One region of the Streptomyces sp. a15 genome, then DNA from elsewhere that is predicted to be linked to it. Evidence: riboswitches for the same ligand, from Rfam matches in the RefSeq annotation. Region 1 holds a riboswitch; each other region holds the start of a gene.
What was found. A riboswitch is a leader RNA that binds a small molecule or an ion and turns the genes downstream of it on or off. The one in region 1 is predicted to bind cyclic di-AMP.

Region 1 (5,646 bases):
CGGGCCTCGCCCTGGCGGCGAAGCTGGCGTCGAGAGTGCGGACGGCCGGCCTGGACGTGCCGTTGCCCACGGCCGAGGGCGTCGGCTACGACCTGCTCGCACTGGCGGTACGGGCCGAGGCGGAGGGCGTGGATCCGGAGGCGGCCCTACGAGCGGCGGCGCGGACGTACCGGGACGCGATCAGACAGACGGAGACGGAGACGCAGCCGGAGACGCAGCCGGAGACGCAAGGGGAGGGGGAGCGAGAGGAGTAGAGAGGCAGTAGAGAGAGGCGTACCGCACAGCTGTCGGCATGGGCATTTCGGGGTCACCCCGCCGCCAGGAACGTCCCCGCCAAGAAGCCAGCTACCGTCAAGGAGTGACCGACCAGCCCACCCCCACGAGCCCTGCCCCCGAACTCTTCACCTGGGAGTTCGCGACGGACCCCTACCCCGCCTACGCCTGGCTCCGGGAAAACGCCCCCGTCCACAAGACCGAACTCCCCAGCGGCGTGGAGGCATGGCTGGTCACCCGCTACACGGACGCCAAACAGGCTCTCGCCGACCAGCGGCTCTCCAAGAACCCCGCGCACCACGACGAGCCCGCGCACGCCAAGGGCAAGACCGGCATCCCCGGCGAGCGCAAGGCCGAGTTGATGACGCATCTGCTCAACATCGATCCGCCCGACCACACAAGGCTGCGCCGGCTCGTCTCCAAGGCGTTCACCCCGAGACGCGTCGCCGAATTCGCGCCCCGCGTGCAGGAGTTGACCGACCACCTCATCGACCAGTTCGCCGACAAGGGCAGCGCCGACCTCATCCACGACTTCGCCTTCCCGCTCCCCATCTACGCGATCTGCGACCTGCTCGGGGTCCCCCGTGAGGACCAGGACGACTTCCGGGACTGGGCGGGGATGATGATCCGTCATGGCGGCGGCCCGCGCGGCGGAGTGGCGCGGTCGGTGAAGAAGATGCGGGGCTATCTCGCCGAGCTCATCCACCGCAAACGCGAGGCCCTGACGGCCGAGAGCACCCCCGGCGAGGACCTCATCTCCGGTCTCATCCGGGCCTCCGACCACGGTGAGCACCTCACCGAGAACGAGGCCGCGGCCATGGCCTTCATCCTCCTGTTCGCAGGCTTCGAGACAACCGTCAATCTCATCGGCAACGGCACCTACGCCCTCCTCACCCACCCCGAACAGCGAGACCGACTCCAGAAGGCGCTCGCCGCCGGCGACACGGCGCTCCTCGCGACCGGCGTGGAGGAACTCCTCCGCTACGACGGCCCCGTCGAGCTCGCCACCTGGCGGTTCGCGACCGAGCCGGTCAGCATCGGCGGGCAGGACATCGCGACCGGCGACCCCGTCCTCGTCGTCCTGGCCGCCGCGGACCGGGACCCGGAGCGGTTCGCCGATCCGGACACGCTCGACCTGTCCCGCCGCGACAACCAGCACCTCGGATACGGCCACGGCATCCACTACTGCCTCGGCGCCCCCCTCGCCCGCCTGGAGGGCCAGACCGCGCTCGCGACGCTTCTCACCCGCCTCCCGGACCTGCAACTCGCGGTGGATTCAGCTGATGTGCGGTGGCGGGGCGGTCTCATCATGCGCGGGCTGCGGACGTTGCCCGTCGAGTTCACGCCGCGTGGCTGACTCGCTCACCTGCGTAAAGGTGACGCGCCTTCAAGTCTGTGATCTTCACGTGATCTGCGCGGCATTAACTTGTGACAAGTGATCGGCTGCCTATACGTTCACGCCAGCGCGGCGCCGAGCCTCACCCGCCACGCTGGTCACCGTTGTCTCGCGAAAGGTTTCCGCATGCTCTCCGGGAACGGCCGTCATCGTCGCCCCCGCCAGGCTCCGGCCATCCTTGTGGCGGCCGGAGTGACCGGCTCCGCCATCGCGATCCCGCTCCTCGGTGCCACCGGCGCGAGCGCGGCGACCGGCACCACGTGGGACCAGGTGGCGAACTGCGAGACGGGCGGCTCCTGGAGCGAGAACGCCGGTGACGGGTACTACGGCGGGCTCCACATCGCCCAGGACGACTGGGAGCAGTACGGCGGCCTCGACTACGCCTCGCGCGCCGACCAGGCCAGCCGCTCCCAGCAGATAGCCGTCGCGGAGAAGATCCTCGCGGACCAGGGCGTCGGCTACTGGTCCACCTGCGGCCTGCTCAACGGCCTCAGCAAGGACACCGCGGCGCCCGACGTCGACACGGGCGTGGCGGACGACGCGACGTCGGGTGCGGAGGATGAGTCGGGCTCGCCCGACTCATCCGGATCATCCGGCTTGTCGGACTCCTCCGAGTCGTCGGCGGACTCGTCCGGCGATGCGGCTTCGGACGCGCCTTCGTCGTCCGTGTCGCCCACACCGTCCGATTCTGACGCCCGGTCGGATTCTTCCGGCGAAGCCGACAACTCGGCCAAGTCCGACACCTCGTCTGATTCTGCTGCAACCCCCGGCGCCTCGCAGGGCTCCGGCGACGACTCCGACAGTGACTCCACCGGCGCGACGAATCCGGATGACTCGGACAACTTCTGGCAAGAGGGCGGCTCTTCGGCCCTCGTCGACACCGGCTCCCTCGGTGCGGGCAAGCACCGCGGCGACAGCGCCGACGAGACGGCCGCGGCCACAGGCGCGGACGCGGGTACCGCCGACGCCGACACGGGCGCCTCTGCCGGCCGTCACGCCGCCCGCGCGGACTCGTACACCGTCCGCCCCGGGGACACTCTCGCCTCCATTGCCGACTCCCTTGGCCTCCAAGGCGGGTGGCGTGAGCTCTACGCGGAGAACGAGCAGGCGATCGGCGCCGACGCGAGCGTCATCGTGCCCGGTCAGACCCTCACCGTAGGTATCGAATCGGGCGAAAACTAGCGGGAGTTCGCGTCACACTTCGCCACCGAATGTCCGATTTGGCGAAGTGTGGGATGAGTCTCAGAAGCCCTGATCGTCTTTGAAATTCCGCGGATCGCGTGTCTACCGTCAGGACCGCTCGCCAACACGAGCCCCGGCCGCCGCAACGCCGAATCCTGCCAGTGGCGCCCGGGAACAGTCGTCGCGTAATGCGCCGTAGGCAGGAGCGGGGGACCCAAGGTAGGCGCCGGGACCAGCAGTTGAGCTGGGACCGGCTTGGGGTGAAGCCGTGCCGCGCACGAAACAGCGCGAGGCACGGCCGGGCAACTCAACCGGCCCGAACCCGACAGCTCACCTCGCAGGCGTCGGTGAGGGGATCCACCATGCTGTTTTCCGCCAAGGGCAAGCACCGCCGTCCGTCCAAGGCCACCCGTGCCATCGCCATCGCCGGTGTCACCGGTGCCGCCGTCGCCGCCCCGCTGATGGCCGCCGGCAGCGCCTCCGCCGCCACCGCCTCCGAGTGGGACGCCGTGGCCCAGTGCGAGTCCGGCGGCAACTGGTCCATCAACACCGGCAACGGCTACTACGGCGGCCTGCAGTTCTCGGCCTCCACCTGGGCCGCGTACGGCGGCACGCAGTACGCCGCGCAGGCCAACCAGGCCTCCAAGGCGCAGCAGATAGCCGTCGCCGAGAAGGTCCTCGCGGGTCAGGGCAAGGGTGCTTGGCCGAACTGCGGTGTGAACCTGTCGAACTCCGCCTACAACGGCAGCGCCGACACCTCGTCGAACACGTCCAGCGGCTCCGGCAGCTCGGACAGCAGCTCCTCGGACAGCAGCCGTTCGACCGAGCAGCCGGCCTCCCGTTCCGCGGACCGCCCGGCCGCGAAGAAGACCGTCACCACCCCGACCGGCAAGAAGGTCAAGAAGGGCGACGGCGAGTACAAGGTCGTCTCCGGCGACACCCTCAGCTCCATAGCCGAGGAGCACGACGTCAAGGGCGGCTGGGACAAGCTGTTCGAGCTGAACAAGGACATCGTCACGGACGCCGACCTCATCTACCCGGGCCAGCAGCTGCACCTGAAGTAAGGGCTGCACCGGAAGTAAGGGCTACACCTGAAGTAAGGGCTGCGCCCGAAGGTAAGAGCCGCACCTGAAGTACTACGCGGCTCTCAGCTGAACCACAGCGCCCTCTTATCCGTGGACTCCATAGTGGAGGCCTCGTGAGGGCCACCCCCCGTCCCCACGGGCTCCCCGCTCCGGTGCGTCTTCCCCCGTACGCACCGGGGCGGGGCTTTTTCGTGCCGGTCCCGTGCGATTTCCCCGCGAGTTGCACGGCACTCTTTGTTCCGTTCGGAAACAATTTACTCTCGGTTCTGTCCATCCGGTGGTCGACCGGCTGGCCGATCGCCCGGAGCCGGTTAGGCTCGTCTCGCAGAACCCACCGCGGTCCTGCCGAACCGCGTCACATTGAAGAAGGAGATGCTCGTGCCGTCCATCGACGTCGTCGTAGCCCGGGAAATCCTGGACTCCCGAGGCAACCCCACGGTCGAGGTCGAGGTCGGCCTCGACGACGGCAGCACGGGTCGTGCCGCCGTCCCCTCCGGCGCCTCCACGGGCGCCTTCGAGGCCATCGAGCTCCGCGACGGTGACCCCAACCGCTACCTGGGCAAGGGCGTCGAGAAGGCCGTCCTCGCCGTGATCGAGCAGATCGGCCCGGAGCTCGTCGGCTACGACGCCACCGAGCAGCGCCTGATCGACCAGGCGATGTTCGACCTGGACGCCACCGACAACAAGGGCTCCCTCGGCGCCAACGCCATCCTCGGCGTCTCGCTCGCCGTCGCCCACGCCGCCTCCGAGGCCAGCGACCTCCCGCTCTTCCGCTACCTGGGCGGCCCGAACGCGCACCTGCTGCCCGTTCCGATGATGAACATCCTGAACGGCGGCTCGCACGCCGACTCCAACGTGGACATCCAGGAGTTCATGATCGCCCCGATCGGCGCGGAGTCCTTCTCCGAGGCGCTGCGCTGGGGCGCCGAGGTCTACCACACCCTCAAGAAGGTGCTGAAGACCAAGGGCCTGTCCACCGGCCTGGGCGACGAGGGCGGCTTTGCCCCGAACCTGGAGTCCAACCGCGCCGCGCTCGACCTCATCCTCGAGGCCATCAAGCAGGCCGGTTACGTCCCCGGTGAGCAGATCGCGCTCGCGCTCGACGTCGCCGCGTCCGAGTTCTACAAGGACGGCAAGTACGAGTTCGAGGGCAAGTCCCGCTCGGCCGCCGAGATGACCGAGTACTACGAGGAGCTCGTCTCCGCGTACCCGCTGGTCTCCATCGAGGACCCGCTGTACGAGGACGACTGGGCCGGCTGGAAGGTCATCACCGAGAAGCTGGGCGACAAGGTCCAGATCGTCGGCGACGACCTCTTCGTCACCAACCCGGAGCGCCTCGCCCGCGGCATCGAGGAGGGCTCCGCCAACGCCCTGCTCGTCAAGGTCAACCAGATCGGCTCGCTGACCGAGACCCTGGACGCCGTGGAGATGGCCCAGCGCAACGGCTTCAAGTGCATGATGTCCCACCGCTCCGGCGAGACCGAGGACGTCACCATCGCCGACCTCGCCGTCGCGGTGAACTGCGGCCAGATCAAGACCGGCGCCCCGGCCCGCTCGGACCGCGTCGCCAAGTACAACCAGCTGCTGCGCATCGAGGAGATCCTCGACGACGCCGCGGTGTACGCCGGCCGCAGCGCGTTCCCCCGCTTCAAGGGCTGAGCCGAGCAGGGCTGAGCCGAAGCAGGGCTCAGCCGGCCAAGGCTGAGCCAA
Region 2 (5,646 bases), on a different contig from region 1:
GGCGGCGGGACTCGTTGCGCTCGATGACGGCGTTGGCGACGGTGAGGATCGTCTGGGTGGAGCGGTAGTTCTGCTCCAGGAGGATCGTCGTCGCGTCCGGGTAGTCCTCCTCGAACTGGAGGATGTTGCGGATGGTCGCGCCGCGGAAGGCGTAGATCGACTGGTCGGCGTCGCCCACCACGCACAGTTCGGCGGGCTGGAGGTCGTCCTCGCTGGGCGGGACGTCCACCGGGTGCTCGGAGGTGCCGACGAGTTCCCGGACCAGTGCGTACTGGGCGTGGTTGGTGTCCTGGTACTCGTCGACGAGGACGTGCCGGAAGCGGCGGCGGTAGTGCTCGGCCACGTCCGGGAAGGCGCGCAGCAGGTTGACCGTCGTCATGATCAGGTCGTCGAAGTCGAGGGCGTTCGCCTCGCGCAGTCGTGACTGGTACATGGCGTAGGCCTGGGCGAGGGTCTTCTCGAAGCCGTCGGTGGCCTGGGCGGCGAAGTCCTCCTCGTCGATCAGCTCGTTCTTCAGGTTGCTGATCTTCGCGCTGAAGGACTTCGGCGGGAAGCGCTTGGGGTCGAGGTCCAGGTCGCGGCAGACCAGGGCCATCAGGCGCTTGGAGTCGGCGGCGTCGTAGATCGAGAAGGACGAGGTGAAGCCGAGCTTCTTGCTCTCGCGCCGCAGGATGCGCACGCACGCGCTGTGGAAGGTCATCACCCACATCGCGTTCGCGCGCGGTCCGACGAGGTGCTCGACGCGCTCCTTCATCTCGCCCGCGGCCTTGTTGGTGAAGGTGATCGCGAGGATCTGGCCCGGATGCACGTTCCGCTCGCCGAGCAGGTGGGCGATGCGGTGGGTGAGCACGCGGGTCTTGCCGGAGCCGGCGCCGGCCACGATGAGCAGCGGGGTGCCGTGGTGCACGACCGCGGCGCGCTGGTTCTCGTTCAGCCCGTCCAGGAGCGCGGCCGGGTCCACCGCCGGGCGCGGGGCGCCGTCGCGGTAGTACGCGTCCCGGTCCGGCGGCACGTCGAACTTCCCGCCGAACAGATCGTCCGGAACGGGCTCCGGTGCGTGATCGTCGTCGGGCGGCGGGGGTTCTTCCTCGTGGGCCCGGGGGCCCTGGAGGTTCGCCAGGAAGCTGTCATCAAAGAGGCTGCTCATCGCTCTCCGAGTCTAGGACGCCCCACTGACAGCCCGCCGCCACCCCAAGAACTTCGCCCCGTACGAAGGGTTCTCGGAAGGACTCCGGAAGGGCTCAGAAGCCGAGGATCTTCCAGAGCTGGCCGCCCGGTGTCTTCCTGCCCTCCAGCATCGTGCCGTCGCGGTCCGCGATCGACCAGGCCGAGACATAGACCTTGCCGTCGTACGGGTCGACGGCCACGCCCGCCGGGAACGGCACCTTCACGCTCGTACGTTTGCCGTGCGAGACCTTCGTCACCCGGCCGGCGAAGAGCTGGCTGACGTACAGGTCGCCCTTGTCGTTGAAGGCCAGGCCGCCGATGGAGCCGAAGCCGGACTTCCAACCGAGGATCCTGCCGGTCCGGGGGTCGACCTTCCACACCCGCGCGGTGGGCTTGGCGGCCTCGCCGTTCAGCTCGCCGACGTAGAGCGTGCCGTCGGGGCCGAGGGCGAGGGAGGTGGGGACGGACTCGTTGCCGTCGTGGTCCGGGAAGACCGTGAAGGGGCGGACCCTGCCGCCGGGCGAGACGACGACCAGGTCGTTTCCGGCCGCGTCCGCGACGATCTTGCGGCCGTCGGGGAGGGCGAGGACGGCGTACGGGTTGGACTCCAGCGACGCCTTGTGCGGGTTGTGCCGGAACTCGACGGCCGAGATGTCCGCGGCGATCCTCGCCTTGCCGTGCTCGAGGTGCAGCAGCTTGCCGAGGGTGTTCCAGGGCGGGGCCGTCGGGACTCCGGCCTCCGGCGGGGCGTACGTCTCGACGCCCCAGACCTTGCCGTGCAGGGCGGAGACACCGTCGAGGCCGGTCGCGAAGCCGCCGTCCGGGGCGGCGCCCGAGGGCAGCCCCTTCACCACCCTGTGGTGCTTCCACGCGCCCCCGTCCCAGTAGACCTTGGTGAGCGCGGAGGTGAGGCCGACGCACGTCTCGCCCTCGGGTCCCTCCCCGATGCACTTCTTGCCGCCCCGGCCGGCCTCGGCGACGTACAGCCGGCCGTGGTCGTAGGAGAGCTGGCGCGGGTTGTCGAGGCCGGTCGCGATCACCCGGACGACCGGTTTGCCGCCCGCCTGGCCTCCCTGGCCCGCACTGGCGGGCGCGACGCCCGCGGTGGCGGCGAGTGCGACTCCTGTCGCGAGTCCCGTGGCGACGAGTGTCCTGCGTTTCGTCATGGCCGTGCCCCTCTTCCCCAGCCACGGCACCGGACCGCGGCTGGGTGGAAGCTAGCGCCCCGAAGCGGGCGGACGTCATCACTCCGGAGAAAATACGCACAAGTCGTGGCAGATCCCTCCGGATCGACCACGGCGAGCCATGCCCTGACCCAAGGTCACGAAAATGTATCGGGCATATCGAACATCAACCTTCACAGGGGCCACACCAGTTGGCTACCGTGCCAGACAGGCCGTACGACACCCACCGGCGAACGTCGCCGGGCCGCACGGCCTCCGCCGAGTCCGACGCGCCGCCGCGCGCCCGGAGCCGGGGACCCACCGACCTTGGGGTGAATCGGCCCGAACTCCCTTCCAGGGAAAGGCCGTAGGGCAAACCTTCCTAACCACCCGCCCGAACCCGACAGCTAACTCGGTAGGCGGAACGTGGAAGGAGTCGCCTCCCTTGGCGTCGCACCGCAAGTCGCGCCCTTCGGGCACGCGCGTAGCAGGCATATGGACCCCCGCCCTCGCCACGGCCGCCCTCACCTCCGTGGCACTGCTGTCCCAGACGGCCAACGCCGCCCCGTCGGCCGACGACAAACCGAGCCTCGAAGAGGTCGAGAAGAAGGTCGACGACCTGTACCGGCAGGCGGAGTCGGCGACCGACAAGTACAACGCGGCCCAGGAGAAGACCGCGAAGCAGCGCAAGCGCGTGGACACCCTCCTCGACGACGTCGCCCAGCGCACCCAGAGCCTCAACGAGGCGCGGGAGGAACTCGGTTCCTTCGCCGCCGCCCAGTACCGGACCGGCGCCTCCGCCCCCGACACGGCGACCTTCCTGCTCGCGGACTCCCCGCAGGACTACTTCGACCAGACCCAGCTGATGGGCCGGCTGACCAACCGCCAGAAGGGCGCGGTCGACGACTACGTCACCGAGCAGTCCGCGACGATGAAGAAGCGCCAGGAGGCCACCGAGAGCCTTCAGACGCTCACCAAGTCACAGGGCGAGCTCAAGACCGCCAAGGCCACGGTGCAGACTAAGCTCGCCGACGCCCGCGCGCTGCTGTCGCAGCTGACCGCCGAGGAGAAGGCCCGGCTCGCGGCGATCGAGCGGAAGAAGCAGCAGGAGGCCGCGGCCAAGGCGGCCGAGCTGGCGCGGCAGCAGGCGGCGGAGCAGAAGGCCCGGGAGGAGGCGGCGGCTCAACAGGAGGCGAGCAGCGGCTCGTCGAGCTCTTCCTCCTCCACCGACTCGTCCACCGCCACGGACGCCTCGTACGCCACCAAGGCCGAGAAGGCGCTCGCCTTCGTCCGCGCCCAGATCGGCAAGCCGTACGTCTGGGGCGCCACCGGCCCCGAGTCCTACGACTGCTCCGGCCTCACCCAGGCCGCCTGGAAGGCCGCCGGCGTCGACATCCCGCGCGTCACCTACGACCAGGTCAAGGCCGGCACCACGGTCTCCGTCTCCGCCGCCCAGCCCGGTGACCTGGTCTTCTTCTACGACGACATCAGCCACGTCGGCCTCTACATCGGCAACGGCATGATGATCCACGCCCCGAAGCCGGGCGCGTACGTCCGCGAGGAGTCCATTTTCTACGACGGCGAGTCGTCGATCCACAGCGTGGTGCGGCCGGCCTGACAGGACGCCGCCCGGACGCGGGCGCGGGCCCTGGTCAGTGACCTCCCTGGTTCTCGACACAGGGCCCCGCTCCCGGCTGGGGCTCGGCGTAGACGCCGTGCACCTCGCTGGTCAGCTCGTCCTTCGTCACCCGCCCGGACACGCACACGACGCCCGTGTAGACGGCGTAGTACCCGTTCCCGACGAAGACGCCATGCTCCTCGCCGCAGCCGACACGCCGCAGTGCCGCCGCCACGCGCTGGTCACTGAAGCGGCCGAACTCCCCGGAGCCGCCTTCCTCCCGGACCTTCGCCAGCTCCGTGAGGATGAGCTCGGCCGACGCCTGCCCACTGGCCTGCTGCTCCGCGCTCAGGGACGCCCGCATGCGGTAGGCGTGGTTGTCGGCGTAGTTGGGGGGCGCGTCGACGGGCCCGTCCGGTCGGCCTCCGTCCGGGCTCGACGTGCTCGACGTGCTCGACGTGCTCGGAACGGGTGAGGAAGGCAGCGCCGTGGGTGTCTCGGTCGGCTGCGCGCACTTCGGCGGGGGCGGGTAGGAAGGCGTCGGGCTGCCCGACTGCGCGGAGCCGGCCTCATCGGCTGCCCCGCCCTTTTGGCTGCCGCACGCGGTCATGGTGATCGCCGTGAGGGAAGCGGCTGCGGCCATGGCTGCTGATCGCCTGAAGGGCATGGGCAGAGTTTCCCCGCTCGGAGCGCGGGTTGTCATGAGCGGAACTACTCAGACCGTCGCCGTGGGCGCGGTGACCTCGGCCCGGGCCGGCGACGGGTCCCTCAGGTCCACAGCACCGCGATGAAGATGTTCGCCGTGGTCAGCGCGCCGACCAGCCCGAACAGCCGCTTGTCCACCGTCTCCTCGTCCCGCTGGACGTAGACGAGCCCCAGGATCACGATCAGCAGGGCCAGCTTCACGCCGATCTTGATGTTGTTGACGGACTGGTCGTCGGCCTGGTTGAGGCCGACCAGGATGACGCCCGTGACCAGCATCGTCAGCGCGCCGTGCAGCATCGCCGGGACGAAGCGGGCGGTGCCCTGGCCCATCGCCTTCATCTGGGTGAGGAAGCCGCCGAGCAGCGAGGCGATGCCGATGATGTGCAGGCCGACGAAGAGATGGATGAGTACGTCCATGAGGCCGGAGCCTAATCAGACCCCCGGGCGCCCTCCGACACCGCCCCGTCCCAACCGCCTCTCCCGACCCCGACCCCGACCCCTGCCTCGCCTCACCCACCTCGCCTCGCCTCACCTCGCCTCGCCGCGGCAGATCTTGCATATATGCGGCCCATAGCACCCGACCGCCCTCGCTGGTCCGGATTCGGCACATCGGTCATCGCTCTGCGTGAAGTCGACGGGGCCGACCGCGGATCACGGTCACATACGGTCACCCGGTGGTCAGCTCGGAGAACTTCCGCACATCGCGTTACCCCGCCGTCACGGTCAGGTTTAGCGTCCTCCCTCAGGTGACCGGCTCCCCACCGCCGCCCGGACCAGGGGCGGCAGTCGGCCACCACCGCCGAGAAGGTCCGGCGGCGGTCCGCTCCCCCTGTGCGGGTCGTCGCCGGACGCGTGACCGCCCCCGGGTGGCCGTACGTCCGCTCCGCTTGGCGTTCGTACGGACAGGGCGGTCGTACGAGTCGTACGAAAGGACGTGCAGTCCACGTGGCAGCGCACCGCAAGCCCCGGCAACGCTCGGTCAGCGGCACCAAG
Region 3 (5,646 bases), on a different contig from region 1:
CCGATTTACCTGGAAGTAGTGGAGTGTGTCGCGAACCACCGTCGATACCGAGCCCGGAAGCCGGCCGCCTCCGGAGATCGGCCCGGTCCTGCGCGTGACGGGCGGCCGTCACCTGACCGGACGCACACACACGGCCGAATTCGCCCTCACCCCGGACACCACGCACCCGGTCCACTGAACTCACGGGGTCACGCTCATGCACATCCGTACGTCCTTCCCCTACGAGACGACCCACGAGGACCTCCGCATCCCGCTCCCGGACGGGACGCTCCTCTACGCGCGCGTGTGGCGCCCCCTCACGGACGAACCAGTACCCGCGATCCTCGAATACCTGCCGTACCGCCTGACCGACTGGACCGCGCCCCGCGACTGGCAACGCCATCCCTGGTACGCGGGCCACGGGTACGCCTCCGTACGAGTGGACGTACGCGGACACGGCAACAGTCAGGGCATGCCGGACGACGCGTACTCGGCCACCGAGCTGGCGGACGGCGTCGCGGTCGTCCGATGGCTCGCGGCCCAGCCCTGGTGCGACGGCAAGGTCGGCATGTTCGGCATCTCCTGGGGCGGCTTCGACTCCCTCCGGATCGCGGCCCTCGCACCCGAGCCGCTCAAGGCGGTCGTCACCGTCTGCTCCACCGACGACCGCTATGACAACGACGTGCACTACCTGGGAGGTTCCGTCCTCGCGGTGGACATGCACGCCTGGGCGGCCGCCCTGCTGGCCCTCGCCTCCCGCCCGCCGGATCCGCGGTACGTCGGCGAGGCCTGGCGGGACATGTGGCTCAAGCGCCTGGAGGAGGTCGCCCCCCTCATCCACACCTGGCTCGACCACCAGACCCGCGACCGCTACTGGCAGCACGGCAGCGTCCGCGAGGACTACGGCGCGATCGACGCCGCCGTCCTCGCGGTCGGCGGCTGGCACGACCCGTACCGCGACACCGTCCTCCGCCTCGTCGAGCACCTGCCCGCCGACCGCGTCCGCGGCCTGATCGGCCCCTGGTCCCACCAGTACCCCGACCGCGGTCTGCCGCCCGGCCCGGCGATCGGCTTCCTCCAGGAGACCCTGCGCTGGTGGGACCACTGGCTGAAAGGGGTCGAATCGGGCGCGATGCGCGAGCCGCTGCTCCGCGCCTACGTCAGCGACTCCCACCCCCCGGCCACGGTCTACGACACCCTGCCCGGCCGCTGGGTCGGCGAGCCCGCCTGGCCCTCCCCCAACGTCTCGATGGTCTCGCACGCCCTCGAGGGCGCCCCTCTCCTGGTCCGCTCCCCGCAGCACACGGGTGTCGACGCCGGCCGCTTCCTCCCCCTGGGGAACGACGCCGACCTGCCGCCCGACCAGCGGGAGGAGGACGCGAGGTCGGTGTGCTTCGAGTTCGAAGCCGACGAGGAGACCTGGGTGTTGGGGCGGCCGAGGGTGCGGCTCAGGCTGACCTCCGAGGTGCCGCGCGGCCAGGTGATCGCCCGGGTGTGCGACGTCGCCCCGGACGGCGCCTCGACGCTGGTCACCCGGGGTGTACTGAACCTGTCGGCGCGGCAGGGGCGGGACCGGGCGGTGCCGTGGGAGCCGGGCGTCACTCAGGACGTGGAGTTCGAGCTGAACGGCATCGGGCACGCCTTCCCGGCCGGTCACCTCGTCCGGCTGGCCGTCTCCTCCGCGTACTGGCCGTGGATCTGGCCGCAGCCCGACTCGGCGGCCGGCTTCACCCTGGACCCGGTGGGCAGCTTCCTCGAACTCCCGGTGCGCACAAGGGAGTCCGCCTCCGGCATCGCCTTCGAGGAACCGGAGCAGTCCGAGCCGCTCGGCGTCAACGTCCCCGTCACGCTCGACGAACCGCGCCCCGAGCGGCTGGTCGTCCGCGATGTGGCCAAGGGCGAGTGGCGGCTGGAGGTCGATCCGCTCCCCCACTCTCGACTTCGCTCGAGCGGGGGGACCCCCATCGGCGGCACCCGCGTGTATCCCGACGGTCTGGAGTTCACCGAGGACGCGCTGGAGACGTACACGATCAACGAGTCGGACCCCCTGTCGGCCCGGGCCCGCTCGGACTGGACGGTCGCGCTGCACCGGCCGGAGCTCGCCTGGCGGGCAACGGTCCGCACACGGTCGGAGATCAGCTGTGACGGAACGGACTTTTCCACCTCAAACGAGGTGATCTGCACGGACGGCGACGAGGTCGTCTTCCACCGGACGTGGGAGAAGCGGATTCCACGGACGGCCGGTTGACTACGAGTTGGGCCCATTGCCCGTTTTGGCCACCCTTGTACTTGCCCGTGAGTTGGGTCACTTGCGGCCACTTGGGGCCGCGCCTCCGCACGTCCGCGTTTCGCCTTGCCTTTCGCGCCAGTTGAGCCTTGGCAACCGCAAAGGATCAAGCACCCCAAATGCCTCAGATCAAGGTCACAGGGTCGAAGTGTGAATCAGCCACTTGTTTCGGCCATGTGCTCTCGCATACGTTCCGGGCCTGTCGGGCGGACGCCTAATCCTGCCGCCGCCCTACAGAACACTCATCGACCAACACCGCACGGCAGGAGCGGGGGACCCAGGTAAGCGCCGGACCGGACATCACGCCGGTACGGCTAGGGGTTAAGTCGCGCCGCCTCACGGCGGTACGGCCGGGCAGCTCCCGCCCGAACCCGACAGCTCACCTCGTAGGCGCCGGAGAGGAACAGCGCCATGCCCGCACGAGGCAAGCACCGTCGTACCCGCACCAACCCGCTCACCCGAGGCGTCGTCACCGCCGGAACAGGCGTCGCCGCCCTCGCCCTCCCGCTCCTGGGCGCGACCACCGCGAGCGCCGCACAGCCGGCCAAGGCCCCCGCCGCCGCGCCGGCCGCAGCACAGGTCAAGTCCGTCACGTACACCACGGCCAAGGGCGACTCGCTCTACGGCATCGCGGACAAGTACGACACTCCCGGCGGCTGGCGCCAGCTCTACAAGGACAACCGCAAGGTCATCGGCGACAACCCCCGGCTGATCCACCCGGATGTGAAGCTGACGGTCAAGACGGCGAAGAAGGCCGGCACGACGGCCGACAAGGCCTCGACGTCCGCCAAGAAGTCCGCCCAGTCCGTCGCCAAGGCCACCCAGGCCTCCGCCAAGACGTACGCGGACAACCTCGACGGCTGGATCCGCGAGGCGATGGACATCATGGCGCAGAAGGGCATCCCCGGCTCGTACGACGGCATCTACCGCAACATCATCCGCGAGTCCTCCGGCAACCCCCGGGCCATCAACAACTGGGACTCCAACGCCGCCGCGGGCACCCCCTCCAAGGGCCTGCTCCAGACCATCGACCCGACCTTCCAGGCGTACCACGTGGACGGCACGTCGTGGGACCCGTACGACCCGGTCGCGAACATCACCGCCGCCTGCAACTACGCGGCCGCGCGGTACGGCTCGATCGACAACGTCTTCGGGGCGTACTGAGCCTGACTACCGCTGCGGAAACAGTCTTTCGAGGACGACGGCGATGCCGTCGTCCTCGTTGGACAAGGTGATCTCGTCGGCCACGCACTTGAGTTCGGGGTGGGCGTTGGCCATGGCGACGCCGTGGCCGGCCCAGTCGAACATGGGGATGTCGTTGGGCATGTCCCCGAAGGCGATGGTCTCTTCGGGGCCGAGCCCGAGATGGTCGGCGGCCAGGGCGAGGCCCGTCGCCTTGGTGATGCCGCATGGCTGGAGTTCGACGGTCCCGGGTCCCGACATGGTGACCGTGGCGAGGGAACCCACCACGGAACGCGCCGTCGCCGCCAACTCGTCGTCGGACAGGTCGGGATGGCGCAGCAGCACCTTGCTGACGGGCTCGCTCCACAGGTCGTCGCGCCGCCCGACCCGGACGGCGGGCAGAGTCGGGTGCGGCATCAGATAGCCGGGCTCGATGAGGGTCAGCCCGTCGACGCCGTCCTGGTCGACGGCCGCGTACACCTGGCCGATCTCGGCCTCGATCTTGCCGAGCGCGGTCTCGGCCAGCTCCCGGTCCAGGGTGACCGACCACAGCAGACGGTCCGCGCCGGCGTCGTACACCTGCGCGCCCTGCCCGCACACCGCGAGCCCCTTGCTGCCCAGGTCGTCGAGGAGCGGCCGCACTCTGGGCGCCGGGCGGCCGGTCACCACCAGATGCCGGGCCCCGGCCGCCGCCACCCGCGCGAGCGCGGCGAGCGACCGGTCGGACAGCGTGTCGTCGCCTCGGAGCAGCGTTCCGTCCAGGTCGGTGGCGATGAGTGAATATGCGGTGGGTGCGGCCATGATCAGAGAATACGGATGGAACGCCGCATCGACTCGACGCGAACCGGACGGCTACAGCCTTCACATGCGTTGACGCATGCTCCGGTTAGGGCAGTTGGCGCGGTCACGCGGAGTCCCGTACCACCAGTTCCGTGGGGAGGATCACTCCCGCCGTGTCCTCCCCCGCGATCTGCGCGAGCAGCATGCGGACCATCTCGGCGCTGATGCGGTCGTAGGGCTGGCGCATGGTGGTGAGGGCCGGGGTGACGGCGGTGGCCGCGGCCGAGTCGTCGAAGCCGCCGACAGCGATGTCATCGGGGACCGAACGGCCGGACTGGTCCAGGGCGTTGACGACTCCGGCGGCCATGAGGTCGGAGGCGACGAACACCGCGTCGATGTCGGGGGCCTGCGCCAGCAGCCGACGGGCCGCCTGTTCGCCGCCGGTGCGGCGGTAGTCGCCCTCCACCACCAGCGCCGGGTCGTAGGGCAGTCCCGCCTCGGCGAGCACGTCGCGGTAGCCGGCCAGGCGGTCGGTGCCGCCCGGGGTGTCCAGCGGGCCGGTGATCATGCCGATGCGGCGGCGGCCGCCGGCGAGGAGGTGGCGGACCATCTCCTGGGCGCCGTCGCGGTCGGCGGCCGCCACGTAGCTGACCTTGGAGCCCAGCCCGAGCGGCTTGCCGCAGGCCACCAACGGGATGCCGGCGTCGCGCAGTTCGGCGGCGACCGGGTCTCCGCTGTGGCTGGAGACCAGCAGCACGCCGTCGACGTGGCCCGAGGTGATGTACCGGGTCAGCCGGCGCCGGTCGTCGTCGCTCGCCGCCAGCATGAGCAGCAGCGGGATGTCGTGCTGGGCGAGGCGCTCGGTGCAACCCCGCAGCAGCACGTTGAAGTTGGGGTCCTCGAAGAACTTCTCCTGCGGCTCGGTCAGCAGGAAGGCCACCGAGTCCGAGCGTCCGGTGCTCAGGCTGCGAGCATGCCGGTTGACCACGTACCCGGTCTTCCTGATGGCGGCCTCCACGGCCCGGCGGGCGGCCGGGGAGACGTAGTGGCCGCCGTTCAGGAAGCGGGAGACGGTGCCCCGTGACACGCCGGCCTCCCGCGCCACGTCGTGGATGGTGGGCGGTCGGCGGCGTCCGTTGGCGCTGGTGGTCATGTTCCTCGTTCGTGACGGTGGGGTCGGCGGGGGCGGCCGGGTCGGCGGATGCCTCAGGCCTTGACCGAGCCGCTCAGCAGGTCCAGGGACCAGAACCGCTGGATCACCAGGAAGAGCGCGATCAGCGGAATGATCGCCAGCAGACATCCGGTGATGACCAGGGTGTAGAGAGCGGGCTGCGAGGCGCCCTGCGCGAGCAGCGTGTAGAGCCCGAGGGTGAGCGGGAACTTGGTGTCGTCGGCCAGCATCACGTACGGCAGCAGGA
Region 4 (5,646 bases), on a different contig from region 1:
ATCATCCTCGCCTCCGACGCCGAGGGCGCCGACGTGGCCCTCGACCGTCTGGCGAAGCTGGTCTCCGAGGGTCTCGAAGAACTCCCCGAGACCGTCTGAGCACACAATTCACGTTTGCCGCGAAGGGCTCGTCCGAATTATCGGGCGAGCCCTTCGTATTTCCCGATCACAGGCAGCGGAAATAATCCCCCGCGAATTATCCCCTCTTTGTATACGGTGCCCGTGTTAATGCCGCAGGCCCGTCATGTTTACGGGAGGTTGCGAGTTCCTCACACGGTCCGGCCGCTCCCCGCCGCCGGTGAATCGCAGCCGGTGCGCCGCCGTCGCGCGCTCCGTGTGCAGCGCCGTGAGCGCCCGCGCGCGTTCGCTGTCGCCGCGCGCCACCGCGTCCACGATCGCGCCGTGCTCCGCCCACGACTCCACCGGGTTGGCCGGCGCCTCCACCGTGTACATCCAGGCGATCTTGTGGCGCAGCTGGGTCAGCATCGAGGTCATCGCGGCACTGCCGGAGGCCTGCGCGAGCGTCTCGTGGAACCAGCCCCCCAGGGAGCGCAGGTCTTCGCTGTTGCCCCGCCTGGCCCGCTCCTGGCCCAGCCGGACCAGGCCGCGCAGCACCTTGAGATGGGCCTCGGTGCGCCGCTGGGCGGCCCGGGAGGCGCCGAGCGGCTCCAGGAGCATGCGCATCTCCAGCAGGTCGGCACCCTCCTGCTCGGTGGGTTCCGCGACGCACGCGCCCGCGTGCCGCCGGGTCACCACGAAGCCCTCCGCCTCCAGCGTGCGCAGGGCCTCGCGGACGGGGACACGCGAGACGCCGTAGCGGCGCGCGAGCAGTTCCTCGGTGAGCCGGCTGCCGCGCTCGTAGACACCCGCGACGATGTCGTCCCGGATCGCCGTGCATACCGAGTGCGCCGGAATACGCATGACCGACCTCCGCTTTAATCCCCGTGAAACGTCGACGATTGACGTGTGTTCAGTGACTCTATTGCAATCAGCGGGAATTTCCGATGGCGGACTGGAATCCATGGATATTTTTTGGACAGACGGCCGTCTGAAACGCCGAAAGCCCCGGCTCGGGGAGCCGGGGCTTCGGGACGGGAGCCGTCTGTCGTCAGACGTTGCCGGAACGCGCGCGTGGGACGTTCGCGGGCGCGAGTGTCAGACGTTCACGCCGTGCGAGCGGAGGTAGGCGACGGGGTTGATGTCCGAGCCGTACTCCGCGGTCGTGCGGGCCTCGAAGTGCAGGTGTGCCCCGGTGACGTTGCCGGTGGCGCCGGAGAGGCCTATCTGCTGCCCCGGGGTGACCGTCTGGCCGACGGAGACACCGATGGACGACAGGTGGCCGTACTGGGTGTACGTGCCGTCGTTCATCTTGATCACGATGTTGTTGCCGTACGACCCGCCCCAGCCGGCCTCGACGACCGTGCCGGAGCCGACCGCCTGGACGGAGGTGCCGCTCGCGGCGTGGAAGTCGACGCCGGTGTGGCTGCCGGAGGACCAGACGGCGCCGCCGGTCTTGTAGCCGGTCGAGATGTACGAGCCGGAGATGGGGGCGACGTACGAGTTGAGGCGCTTGCGCTCGGCCTCGCGGGCGGCGCGCTCCTTGATCTCGCGCGCCTCCTTGGCCTCGGCGGCCGCCTTCTTGCGCGCGGCCTCCTCGGCGGCCTTCCTCTGGGCCTCGGCCTCCTCGGCGGCCTGCTTCTGGGCGGCGGCCTGGGCGTCGATCTGGTCGGCGATCGAGTCGCCGGTGGAGATGACGGGGATGAAACCGGTCTGCTCGACGGCGGATTCGGCGGCGAGCGCCGGGGCGGCCAGGGTGCCGACGACACCGGTGGTGGTGAGGGCCGCGACACCCGCCGCACGGGCGGTGGTGCGCTTCATCCGGCTGGGACGACGATGCTTCCCGGTGGCGCAGGTGAACGCCATGTAGTGGCTGATCCTTTCCTTCCTTCTCGCCTACCGGGTTAGCTGACGGGTTCGGAGCAGGAAGGTCTCCTACGGGCCCCCTCGCGATGCGCGCGGGCGTCCGATTCACCCCAGGGACTTGTGGTGTGGGTCCCCGGCTCCCCTGGCTCGCGCCATGTGGGGACTCGGCGATGGCTGCCCGGTGCCGCGGGTGCGGCGCGGTGCCTGACGGACAGCCCGCATGACGCTAAACGCGCCAAGTTTCAAACCCCAAACGAATGACGGCTTTTGTAGCGCATGCCACAGGGCAGACAGGCAACCTCTCCCTCAATTCGGACATAGGGGGGCCCTGGTGACTCTTGGGTCACCAGGGCCCCTGGACGCGCGTTGGCCCGCTTCGCCACGCGCGCGTGCGCCTACTCCGCCGAAACGACGGTGACTTCGCCGATCCCGAGAGCCTCCACGGGCTCCTTGATCTGCGCCGCGTCCCCGACGAGGACGGTCACCAGACGGTCGACCGGGAAGGCGCTCACGACCGCCGCGGTGGCCTCGACGGTGCCCGTCGCCGCGAGCTGCTGGTAGAGCCTCGCCTGGAAGTCGTCCTGCAGGTGCTGCTCGACCTGGTCGGCCAGCGTGCTCGCCACGGCCGCCGCCGTCTCGTACTTCAGCGGCGCCACTCCGACGAGGTTCTGCACGGCGACGTCACGCTCGGCGTCGGTGAGCCCTCCGGCGGCGAGGGTGCGCAGCACCGTCCACAGGTCGTCAAGGGCGGGGCCGGTGTTCGGGGTGTCGACGGAGCCGCTGATCGCCAGCATCGCGGCACCTGTAGCCCCTCCGGGGGAAGAAGGGGCAGCGGAGCGCATGACCTGACCGAACGCCCGCACACCGTAGGTGTAGCCCTTTTCCTCGCGCAGGACGCGGTCCAGGCGGGAGGTGAGGGTGCCGCCCAGGCAGTAGGTGCCGAGTACCTGGGCGGGCCACACGCGGTCGTGCCGGTCGGGACCGATACGGCCGATCAGCAGCTGCGTCTGGACGGCGCCGGGGCGGTCCACGATGACGACCCGGCCGGTGTCGTCGGCGGTCACCGGCGGCACGGGACGGGGCTCGGCCGAGGAGCCGGTCCAGGAGCCGAGGGTGTCACCGAGCAGCGCGTCGAGGTCGATGCCGGTGAGGTCGCCGACGACCACGGCGGTGGCGGTGGCGGGGCGGACGTGCTTCTCGTAGAAGCCGCGCACGGCCGCGGAGTCGATGTTCTCGACCGTCTCCTCGGTGCCCTGGCGCGGGCGCGACATGCGCGAGGTCGCCGGGAACAGCTCCTTGGAGAGCTCCTTGGCGGCACGCCGGGACGGGTTGGCCAGCTCGTGCGGGATCTCGTCCAGGCGGTTGCGGACCAGTCGCTCGACCTCGCTGTCGGCGAACGCGGGCGCCCTGAGCGCGTCTGCGAGCAGACCGAGCGCCTTGGCCAGGCGGGAGGCGGGGACCTCGAGGGAGAGCCGTACGCCGGGGTGGTCGGCGTGCGAGTCGAGGGTGGCGCCGCAGCGCTCCAGCTCGGCGGCGAACTCCTCGGCGGAGTGCTTGTCGGTGCCCTCGGAGAAGGCCCGCGCCATGATCGTGGCGACGCCGTCCAGACCGGCCGGTTCGGCCTCCAGGGGAGCGTCCAGGAGCACCTCCACGGCGACGACCTGCTGGCCGGGGCGGTGGCAGCGCAGCACCGTCAGGCCGTTGTCGAGCGTGCCGCGCTCGGGCGCCGGGAAGGCCCAGGGCCTGGCCTCGCCGGCCTGGGGCTGGGGGTGGAATTCCATCGTGGCGAGCTCGGTCACCGGGCCGCCTCCTCGTTCTTGTCGCCGGCTTCGACCGTGGCCTCGGCCTCGGGGTCTTCGGGGGGATCCGCGTCCTCGGCAGGTTCTGGGGAGATCGGCTCGTAGACGAGCACCGCGCGGTTGTCGGGGCGCAGGCGGGCCTTGGCGATCTGCTGGACCTCCTCGGCCGTCACGTCGAGGACGCGCTGTACGGCGGTCAGGGCGAGCTGCGGGTCGCCGAACAGGACGGCGTACCGGCACAGTTCGTCGGCACGGCCCGCGACCGTGCCGAGCCGGTCCAGCCACTCGCGCTCCAACTGGGCCTGGGCGCGCTCCATCTCCTCGGCCGTGGGGCCCTCCTCGGCGAACCGGGCGAGCTCCTCGTCGATGGCGGCCTCGATGACCGGCACCTCGACGTCGCCGGACGTCTTCACGTCCAGCCAGCCCAGGGAGGGCGCCCCGGCCAGCCGCAGCAGGCCGAAGCCGGCCGCCACCGCCGTACGGTCACGCCGTACGAGCCGGTTGTAGAGCCGGGACGACTCGCCGCCGCCGAGGACGGTGAGCGCCAGGTCGACCGCGTCGCACGCGCGCGTGCCGTCCTCCGGGAGCCGGTAGGCGGCCATCAACGCGCGCGCGGGGACCTCTTCCTCGACGACCTCGCGCAGCTGCTCACCGATGATCTCGGGCAGCGAGCCGTCGCGGGGCGCGGGCTTGCCGTCGTGCGGTGCGATGGACCCGAAGTACTTCTCGATCCAGGCGAGCGTCTGCTCCGGGTCGATGTCGCCGACGACCGACAGGACGGCGTTGCCCGGCGCGTAGTACGTGCGGAAGAACGCGCGCGCGTCCTCCAGCGTGGCCGCGTCCAGGTCGGCCATCGAGCCGATCGGGGTGTGGTGGTAGGGGTGGCCCTCCGGGTAGGCAAGGGCGGTGAGCTTCTCGAAGGCCGTGCCGTACGGGACGTTGTCGTAGCGCTGCCGGCGCTCGTTCTTGACGACGTCCCGCTGGTTCTCCATCGACTCGTCGTCGAGGGCGGCCAGCAGCGAGCCCATGCGGTCGGCCTCCAGCCAGAGGGCGAGCTCCAGCTGGTGGGTGGGCATGGTCTCGAAGTAGTTGGTGCGCTCGAAGCTGGTGGTTCCGTTGAGCGAGCCGCCGGCGCCCTGGACCAGCTCGAAGTGGCCGTTGCCCTTGACCTGGCCGGATCCCTGGAACATAAGGTGCTCGAAGAGGTGAGCCAGGCCGGTACGACCCTTGACTTCGTGGCGCGAGCCGACGTCGTACCAGAGGCACACCGCCGCGACGGGGGTCAGATGGTCCTCGGAGAGCACCACGCGCAGGCCATTGGCCAGGCGGTGCTCGGTCGCTGTCAGTCCGCCGGAGCCTGCCTGGGCTGTGGCCGTGTGACCCATGGGCATGTACGTCCCTTCGATCGCGGTCGCGGTCGCTGAAAACCGCGGTTTTCCTGCCGGTCCTGCCACTGTATGCAGCGTGCGGGCGGTCGGCGAAGTTCCCGGACGACGTACGCCGTCAGCGAGATCGCGTAGCCTGCGGGCAACCGCGGTCAGGCGCCCGCCCGCATTCCGGGCCGGGCAGCCGACAGAGGGCCCTGGCCCGCACTGTCAGTGCCGCGGTCCACAATGGTCCGCGTCAGATCCCGTTCACGCTTCAGCACGAGTGAGCCGAAGGGACGCGGCGGTGTCGAGAGGTCGAGCGCGCTGAGGCCCGAAGGGCTGAGCACGATCGGGCTCTCGAGACCGACCTGAGCGTCCCGTAGGCGAACTACCAGAAACAGGAGGAGCCGGCAGCGATGGCCCGCCGCAGCACGAAGACCCCGCCGCCCGACGACTCGTACGAGGAGAAGATCCTCGACATCGACGTCGTCGACGAGATGCAGGGCTCCTTCCTCGAGTACGCGTACTCGGTCATCTACTCCCGCGCCCTGCCGGAC

Region 2: it holds a riboswitch for cyclic di-AMP, as region 1 does, so the genes downstream of both, AC5P09_RS02600 (C40 family peptidase) here and AC5P09_RS13485 (transglycosylase family protein) in region 1, are expected to answer to the same signal.
Region 3: it holds a riboswitch for cyclic di-AMP, as region 1 does, so the genes downstream of both, AC5P09_RS17885 (transglycosylase SLT domain-containing protein) here and AC5P09_RS13485 (transglycosylase family protein) in region 1, are expected to answer to the same signal.
Region 4: it holds a riboswitch for cyclic di-AMP, as region 1 does, so the genes downstream of both, AC5P09_RS19110 (M23 family metallopeptidase) here and AC5P09_RS13485 (transglycosylase family protein) in region 1, are expected to answer to the same signal.

The regions. Positions count from the first base shown of each region.
Region 1 covers NZ_JBWLKM010000010.1:78,840-84,485, forward strand. The annotation lists gene AC5P09_RS13470 (nucleoside triphosphate pyrophosphohydrolase) at 1-254, shown strand, start outside; gene AC5P09_RS13475 (cytochrome P450 family protein) at 359-1,630, shown strand; gene AC5P09_RS13480 (LysM peptidoglycan-binding domain-containing protein) at 1,796-2,851, shown strand; cyclic di-AMP (ydaO/yuaA leader) riboswitch at 3,033-3,210, shown strand; gene AC5P09_RS13485 (transglycosylase family protein) at 3,214-3,915, shown strand; gene eno (phosphopyruvate hydratase) at 4,309-5,595, shown strand.
Region 2 covers NZ_JBWLKM010000001.1:561,386-567,031, forward strand. The annotation lists gene pcrA (DNA helicase PcrA) at 1-1,147, opposite strand, end outside; gene AC5P09_RS02595 (ScyD/ScyE family protein) at 1,242-2,333, opposite strand; cyclic di-AMP (ydaO/yuaA leader) riboswitch at 2,598-2,767, shown strand; gene AC5P09_RS02600 (C40 family peptidase) at 2,776-3,948, shown strand; gene AC5P09_RS02605 (hypothetical protein) at 3,983-4,591, opposite strand; gene AC5P09_RS02610 (hypothetical protein) at 4,717-5,070, opposite strand; gene AC5P09_RS02615 (C40 family peptidase) at 5,599-5,646, shown strand, end outside.
Region 3 covers NZ_JBWLKM010000015.1:39,195-44,840, reverse strand. The annotation lists gene AC5P09_RS17890 (CocE/NonD family hydrolase) at 197-2,227, shown strand; cyclic di-AMP (ydaO/yuaA leader) riboswitch at 2,504-2,672, shown strand; gene AC5P09_RS17885 (transglycosylase SLT domain-containing protein) at 2,678-3,430, shown strand; gene AC5P09_RS17880 (HAD family hydrolase) at 3,437-4,249, opposite strand; gene AC5P09_RS17875 (LacI family DNA-binding transcriptional regulator) at 4,353-5,381, opposite strand; gene AC5P09_RS17870 (carbohydrate ABC transporter permease) at 5,435-5,646, opposite strand, start outside.
Region 4 covers NZ_JBWLKM010000016.1:129,735-135,380, reverse strand. The annotation lists gene AC5P09_RS19120 (HPr family phosphocarrier protein) at 1-99, shown strand, start outside; gene AC5P09_RS19115 (GntR family transcriptional regulator) at 226-921, opposite strand; gene AC5P09_RS19110 (M23 family metallopeptidase) at 1,156-1,923, opposite strand; cyclic di-AMP (ydaO/yuaA leader) riboswitch at 1,937-2,103, opposite strand; gene AC5P09_RS19105 (M16 family metallopeptidase) at 2,319-3,722, opposite strand; gene AC5P09_RS19100 (M16 family metallopeptidase) at 3,719-5,113, opposite strand; gene AC5P09_RS19095 (DNA gyrase/topoisomerase IV subunit A) at 5,506-5,646, shown strand, end outside.